One region of the Arthrobacter sp. FW306-1B-F12A genome, then DNA from elsewhere that is predicted to be linked to it. Evidence: predicted binding sites of a transcription regulator. Region 1 holds the regulator's gene; the other holds the start of a gene.

The links. Region 1 encodes HrcA, which represses chaperone genes, less so after heat shock. Its sites were predicted from a motif close to TTNGCACTCGNNNNNNNCGAGTGCNAA; they were not measured.
Region 2: AC3WJU_RS09140 (FmdB family zinc ribbon protein) is a predicted target of HrcA. The motif match lies at 1,865-1,891, and genes of this name have one in related genera.

Annotation. Positions count from the first base shown of each region.
Region 1 is NZ_JBYSXD010000010.1:76,402-79,835, forward strand. Features, by position in the region: gene AC3WJU_RS07560 (DUF3097 family protein) at 1-799, opposite strand, end outside; gene hrcA (heat-inducible transcriptional repressor HrcA) at 980-1,993, shown strand; gene dnaJ (molecular chaperone DnaJ) at 2,061-3,191, shown strand; gene AC3WJU_RS07575 (16S rRNA (uracil(1498)-N(3))-methyltransferase) at 3,194-3,434, shown strand, end outside.
Region 2 is NZ_JBYSXD010000014.1:14,540-17,973, forward strand. Features, by position in the region: gene AC3WJU_RS09125 (AAA family ATPase) at 1-308, shown strand, start outside; gene AC3WJU_RS09130 (hypothetical protein) at 318-563, shown strand; gene cpaB (Flp pilus assembly protein CpaB) at 583-1,338, opposite strand; gene AC3WJU_RS09140 (FmdB family zinc ribbon protein) at 1,539-1,802, opposite strand; gene AC3WJU_RS09145 (5-formyltetrahydrofolate cyclo-ligase) at 1,957-2,562, opposite strand; gene galU (UTP--glucose-1-phosphate uridylyltransferase GalU) at 2,680-3,434, shown strand, end outside.

The sequences.
Region 1 (3,434 bases):
AATCGGCGTAGCTGTGGACGGCGCCCAGCAGCTTCTGCCAACCCAGTCCGATGTCCTCGGCCGTTTCATGCGGCCAGCCAAACGCCTTCAGTATCCCGGTCTTCCAATCCGTGCCCCGCGCGATGGTCGGCCATTGCTCGATCCCCAACACCTTGGGCCGGATTGCCTGCCAGACGTCCACGTAGGGGTGTCCCACGATCAAGACGTTTCCTGCAGCGCCCGGCAGCGTCATGGCGTCGGCCGCAATCCGCGACTCCTTCGAATCCGGGACCAAGTGGTCCACAAGGATCCCGAGACGGCGGCCCGGGCCAGGGGAGAATGCGGCTATTGCCGCCTTGAGATCGTCCACGCCATGCAACGGCTCGACGACGATACCCTCCACCCGGAGATCATCTCCCCACACCTTTTCCACAAGTTCGGCGTCGTGCTTACCTTCCACCCATATCCGGCTCGCCTTGGCGACTTGGGCCCGCTGGCCGGCGACTCGGACGGATCCTGATGCTGTCCTGCCTGCTGGCGCCGCCCCCTTGGCGGCGGCCGGGCGTGGGGCAGGCGGCAGGAGCTTCACGGCTTGTCCCTCCAGCAGGAATCCGAAGCCAAGCCGGAACGACTTGGCCTTTCCCCGCCGATCCTCCAGCACCACAATGTGCATGCCTCCGGACTTCTCCACCCTGGTCACGGCCCCGACCCAGCCGGACTGGACGTCTTCGAGAACCATTCCGCGTTCAACAGGAACCTCAGGCAGTTGCCGTTTGGCAGGCGAGGAGAGGTCTTGCGGGCCCCAATTGTCGTAAGACACGGTCTTCACACCACTTTGCGCTAGGGGATCGGTCACGGTCCGTGGCATTGCGCAGGACCGCGCGGGAATCATGTTCGCCGCGAGCGGTACCAATGCTAACAACGAGGTGGCTCATACTAGACTTGTTAGCACTTGGGCATGTTGAGTGCTAACTGTTGAAATGTTGATTGGAGGTGGGCAGTGAGCGAACCACGCAAGCTTGAAGTGTTACGCGCCATCGTGGAGGACTACGTTCACTCCCGCGAGCCGGTCGGTTCCAAAGCCTTGGTTGAACGGCACCATCTGGGAGTGTCGAGCGCAACCATCCGCAATGACATGGCCCTCTTGGAAGAAGAAGGCCTCATTGCCGCACCGCACACGAGCGCCGGCCGCATTCCCACGGACAAGGGTTATCGCCTGTTCGTCGACCGTATTTCCGAGGTCAAACCACTTTCGGCCGCCGAGCGCCGGGCCATCCACTCCTTGCTTGAGGGACCTGACGACGTCGAGGACATCCTTGAGCGCACCGTCCGGCTCCTCTCCCAACTGACCAACCAGGTCGCCGTCGTGCAGTATCCGCACCTGAGCCGCGCGCGCGTCCGGCACATTGAGTTTGTCCTTTTGGCACCGCGCCAGGTCCTGGTGGTGTTGATCGCCGATTCGGGCAAGGTGGAACAGGGCGTTGTGCACGCCGCGACGGACACCACTGACGACGAACTCATGGCCTTGCGGGCGCGATTCCTTGGAAGCATCGCCGGCTCCCAGCTCGACCTCATGCCGCAAGTGCTGCCATCGGTGGTTGCCCTGTGCCCGCCGGCGCTTCGGAACCTTGCCGGCGCCCTTGCCCACGGCCTGGAAAGGCTTGCCGAGCGGAGCCGCGACGAACGCATGGTCATGGCAGGCACGGCAAACCTGGCCCGCTCCAACGTGGACTTCCCGCTGAGCATCGGTCCGGTCCTCGAAGCGCTTGAGGAACAGGTGGTCATGTTGCGGCTTTTGTCCGACATGGCGGAAGACCCCCGGGGCGTCACGGTGAGTATCGGCCGCGAAAACCCCTACGACGGCCTCTCCGAGGCTTCGGTGGTTGCCACGGGCTACGGTCCGGGCAGCAGTGCCAAGATCGGCATTCTTGGACCCACCCGCATGGACTATCCCAACACCATGGCGGCCGTCCGTGCCGTCGCACGCTACCTTTCCCGCATTCTGGGCGGCTGACGGCCTCGGCTGGAAACCGCCCCGCAAGAAACGCAGTGGAACCGTAAACAAGGAAGAGATACCGACTTTGAGCAGTCACTATGACGTTCTGGGCGTCTCGCCGGAAGCAACCGGCGAGGAGATCAAGAAGGCCTACCGCAAACTCGCACGTAAGCTGCACCCCGATGTGAACCCCGGGGCCGGCGCTGCAGAGGAATTCAAGGCGGTGACTCACGCTTACGAGGTCCTCTCCGACCCACAGAAGCGCCGCGTCTACGACGCCACCGGCAACGAGAACGGGACCGACAACGGTTTCGGCGGCGGCTACGCGGGCCAGGGATTCGCCTTCCAGGACATCTTCGACACCTTCTTCGGCGGAGGAGGTGGCGGCATGCAAGGCCCCGCGTCACGCATGCGCCGCGGGCAGGACGCCTTGATCAGTGTCCGCATCGACCTGCGCGAAGCCGTCTTCGGTGTCAACAAAAAGCTCGAAGTGGACACTGCAGTCATCTGTCCCACGTGCGAAGGCTCATGCTGCCGACCGGGCACCCACCCGGAACGCTGCGACATCTGTGGCGGCTCGGGCCAGGTCCAGCGGGCCGTGCGCTCGATCCTCGGCCAGGTCATGACGGCCGCGCCGTGTGGATCGTGCGAAGGTTTCGGCTCGATCATCAAGGATCCCTGCAATGAGTGCAACGGCCAGGGCCGCATCCGCAGCCGACGTTCGCTGACCGTCAAGGTGCCTGGCGGCGTCGCTACCGGGACCCGCATCCAGTTGTCGTCGCAAGGCGAAGCAGGCCCCGCAGGCGGGCCTCCCGGCGACCTCTACGTGGAGATCCGGGTCAACAGCGATTCCACCTACATACGGGAAGGCGACGACCTCCACGCCACGCTGAGCGTCCCCATGACCGCCGCGGCGCTGGGTACCGAGCTCCAGCTTGAGACTTTCGACGGTCCCCAGGAAATCGACGTCAAGTCCGGCACGCAGTCCGGCGAAGTCATCACCCTGCGCGGGCTGGGCGTCACCCATCTCCGCGGCTACGGCAGGGGAGACCTCAAGGTGCACCTGCACGTTGAGACGCCCGGCAAGCTCGACGCCGCACAGGAAGACCTGCTTCGCCAACTGGCCAAGTTGCGCGGGGAGCAGTTCACCGAAGGCAAGCTTGTGGCCAGTGGAGGTATGTTCGCGAAGCTGCGGGACAAGCTCGGTAACCTGTAGCGGTGAGCAACCCCGTATTCTTCACAGCTGCCGGATCGCTTGACGGGCTCGGCCCTGGCGACTCTTTCATGCTTGACGGCGCCGAAGCCAGGCATGCTGTCACCGTCAAGCGCCTGGAAATCGGCGAAGCCGTCGATATCGCCGACGGTGCCGGCAAACGGCTCACGGGCACGGTGGCCGAATCCGGGCAGGGAACCCTGACGGTCGTTGCCTCCGCCGTCCAGGAGGAACACCAGCCAGCCG
Region 2 (3,434 bases), on a different contig from region 1:
GCATGAGCGTCAGGGAGCGCAGCAGGCTCCGGCCCCAACTTCTGGAACGCCTGGGTTGGCGTTACATGTCCTTGTGGACCATTGAAGTATTCACGGATCCTTCGTCCTGCGCCGACCGCATCGGTTCCTATCTGGGGCTGGAGAAGCCGACGGCACCCTCGTATGGTGCCGTCCAGGATGGATTCCTGGATGTTGATGTTGAACAATTGGAACTGAACAGTCAGGCGGACCAGGCCACGGCCGGGCCTGATGGTATGCAAGGCCCCCGCGGTACGCAAGGCACTGGCTCGGGACCGGCGATCCCCTAAGGAAGCGCAATGGCGGAAAGCAAAAGCACTCAATCCAAGCGCGCTGCGGACACCAGTGCCGATGCGCTGGGCCCTGACGCGGAGTTGGACGGGCAGGAGAAAACAAAAGTGAAGCCCGCACCGGAGCGGAAGCCGGCAGGAGAGAGTATTCTCCCCAAGAAAGCCTCCGAGGATGATCCACGCCGTTGGGGCGATGAGCCTGGCTATGACCACGACGCCTGGCTGAAGGAGCAAAGGCCCCCGCACTGGGGCTGAACCCTCCATTTGCTCGTGGTTATCCGGCCGGGGCTCGGGATTGCCGGTTGTCAGAGGGATTGACGAGGACAAAGAACAGTTTCCCTCGCGTGGAAGCTCCGGCGAGGATTTCGGCCTGTTGCGGATTGGCGGCGACAACCACAAGGCCGTCCGCCTCGTTCGTGCCCAACCATTGGGTGGCCTTGCCTCCCTGCCCGGACGTCCACAAGACCGGGACCGCAGATGCCAGGAGTTCGGATTTCTTGCCGGGCCCTTCAGGCCCATCTGCTGCGGTGAGCACAACGTCGACCACCTGGCCCGGCGAGATGAGCTGGATTGAAGCGGGATCGGCCATGCGAAGTGGAACGGCCGCCGTCGCGGGTGCGGTGCCGGTGAGCAGGCCCGGTCCCAGGAGTTGGGCGTCCGTGGGGATCTGCCCCTTTCGCAGGGGCGAGGCAAGCTGCTTCCCGCCGTATCCGGTTTTGGGGGAGAGCGCCCCCGCGGGAACTCCATCTGGAAGGACTTCGAGGGGTTTGAGGTCGGAATCCATCAAAGTGGACCCGGCAGGAAGATCCCGCGCGGCGGCCAGGACCGTGACTCGCTGCTCCGAAGGGGGAGTCAGCTGGTGGACCGCGATCCCGGCGGCCACGCATAGCAGAAGGGCCACCACGAGGCGGCGGTTGTGGTTTAGCCAGCCAGCGAAGCGTCGATGCCCGGATTGTCGCGTGGGAGCGCCGAGGCGCCCGCCCGCCCTGAAAGGAAGAACCTGAAGGCGACGCGTACGGGCCATGCTCATCGGCGACGGGATCCTATCGCGCGGGAGCGACGAAGATCCGGCAGGCACAGGGCCCGGGGATACGTTCGGGATTTTTGGCATGGTGCCACGCTAACGGGGCACGCAGGTCCCGTGGCAGGGCCCTATTGAGCTATGTGGAAACGTTGAGTTATGTGGAAACGTCGTGCTATGTGGAAAACCGGGGGCAGCCGGAAACGCTATCAGCTCGCGGCAGCCGCCGGAACCGACGCCGGAGCCGGAGACGCAGCTGGTGCGGCGGGAGCGGCCGAAACGGTGCTTCCCTTGGAATCCCGGGAGTCGGTGCGGTAGAAGCCCGATCCCTTGAAGACGACGCCCACGCTGTTGAACTTCTTACGCAACGACCCTTGGCATTCAGGGCAGTCGGACAGCGAGCTGTCCGTGAAAGCCTGAACGATGTCAAAGGCATGTCCGCAGTCTTTGCAGGCATAGGCATATGTGGGCACTGGTGATCCTCCTCCGGGACGAACTGCAGGTCCTGTGCTGCCAAGGCGGATTGTTCCGTCCATTAGCAGTCGCAGGGCCTGAGTGCCAATTCTATCATCCGGAGTCGAGGCCGCTACTACGGAATGTGGCGGAGTAGACAGACCTCAAACTCGGTCAAGCCGCCGCAACCAGGCGTACAACCCGGTAAGGGGTAAGTGCCTCGGCCACCGGCTTGTCGAATGATTGTGCGGGGATCGTCCCCGCGGGCAGCACTTCGTGGTCATATACGACGGCGACAGTCGGCGGACGCTGCCCGTCGGCGTCGAGCTTGTCGAGGAGCCGGTCGTAGTAACCGCCCCCTTGCCCGATACGGTTTCCGCTTTCATCGACCGCGGTGGCCGGAAGGAAGATTCCAGCCGCATCCTTGATGACGCCACTGTCGAATCGTTCGCCCACGGGCTCGTCAATCGGGGCGTAGTTCGAGCGGACAAAAGACGTTTCCGGTGTCCAATAGACCCAGCTCAGACGCCGTTCCGGTTCACAGACGGGAAGGAGGACCCGGTGCCCGGCGGCGTGGAGCGCAGCGAGCAAGGGCATTGTCGGCGGCTCGGCAGCCACGCCGACATAAGCCGCGAAAGTCGACGGATTCCCTTGGGTAACCGCATCCGCCCACAGGAGGCCATGGCGGGCAATCCCCGTTCCAGCGTCAGCACGCTGTTGCGCGGTCAAGGTGAGCCTGCGCTTGCGGTTGTCCCGGCGGATATCGTCCTTCAAAGTCATCTTTGCTCCAGTTCTTGCTGCTGTGCGGCCCGGGGATGGGCAGGAAAGGGAGCTTCACCGCTGTGCGCCCCGGGACTCTTTTGCCCAATGTCCAGCTCCTTCCGTTAGATTAGTCCGGTGACTTCCAATAGCTGCGCCGTCCGCAAGGCCGTGATCCCCGTTGCGGGGCTCGGTACCAGATTCCTGCCGGCTACAAAGGCCATGCCCAAGGAAATGCTGCCGGTGGTCGATAAGCCGGCCATCCAATACGTGGTTGAGGAAGCCGTGGGCGTCGGCCTCAACGACATCCTGATGATCACGGGACGCAACAAACGCGCATTGGAAGACCACTTTGACCGTGTCCCGGCTCTTGAAGCGACCCTTGAGGCCAAGGGAGACCTCACAAAGTTGGACGCTGTACAGGCCACGAGCGGCCTGGGCGACATCCACTATGTTCGCCAAGGCGACCCGAAGGGCTTGGGCCATGCGGTGCTGCGTGCCAAGCAGCACGTCGGCTATGAACCGTTCGCGGTTCTTCTCGGTGACGATCTGATCGACGCCCGGGACACTCTCCTCAGCGACATGATTGAGGTCCAGCAGAAGACCGGCGGATCCGTCGTAGCCCTCATTGAGGTGGAGCCCTCCCAGATCAGTTCCTATGGCTGCGCTGACATCGAGGATATCGGCGAAGACGGCTACGTCCGGATCAAGCAGCTTGTGGAAAAGCCAGCCGCAGATGAAGCTCCATCAAACCTGGCCGTGATTGGCCGCTACGTGCTTCACCCCGCCGTATTTGACGTCCTTGAGCACACCGAGCCGGGACGCGGCGGGGAAATCCAACTGACGGATGCCCTCCAGGTCCTGGCCGCCGAGGAGGGCGAAGGCCGCGGCGT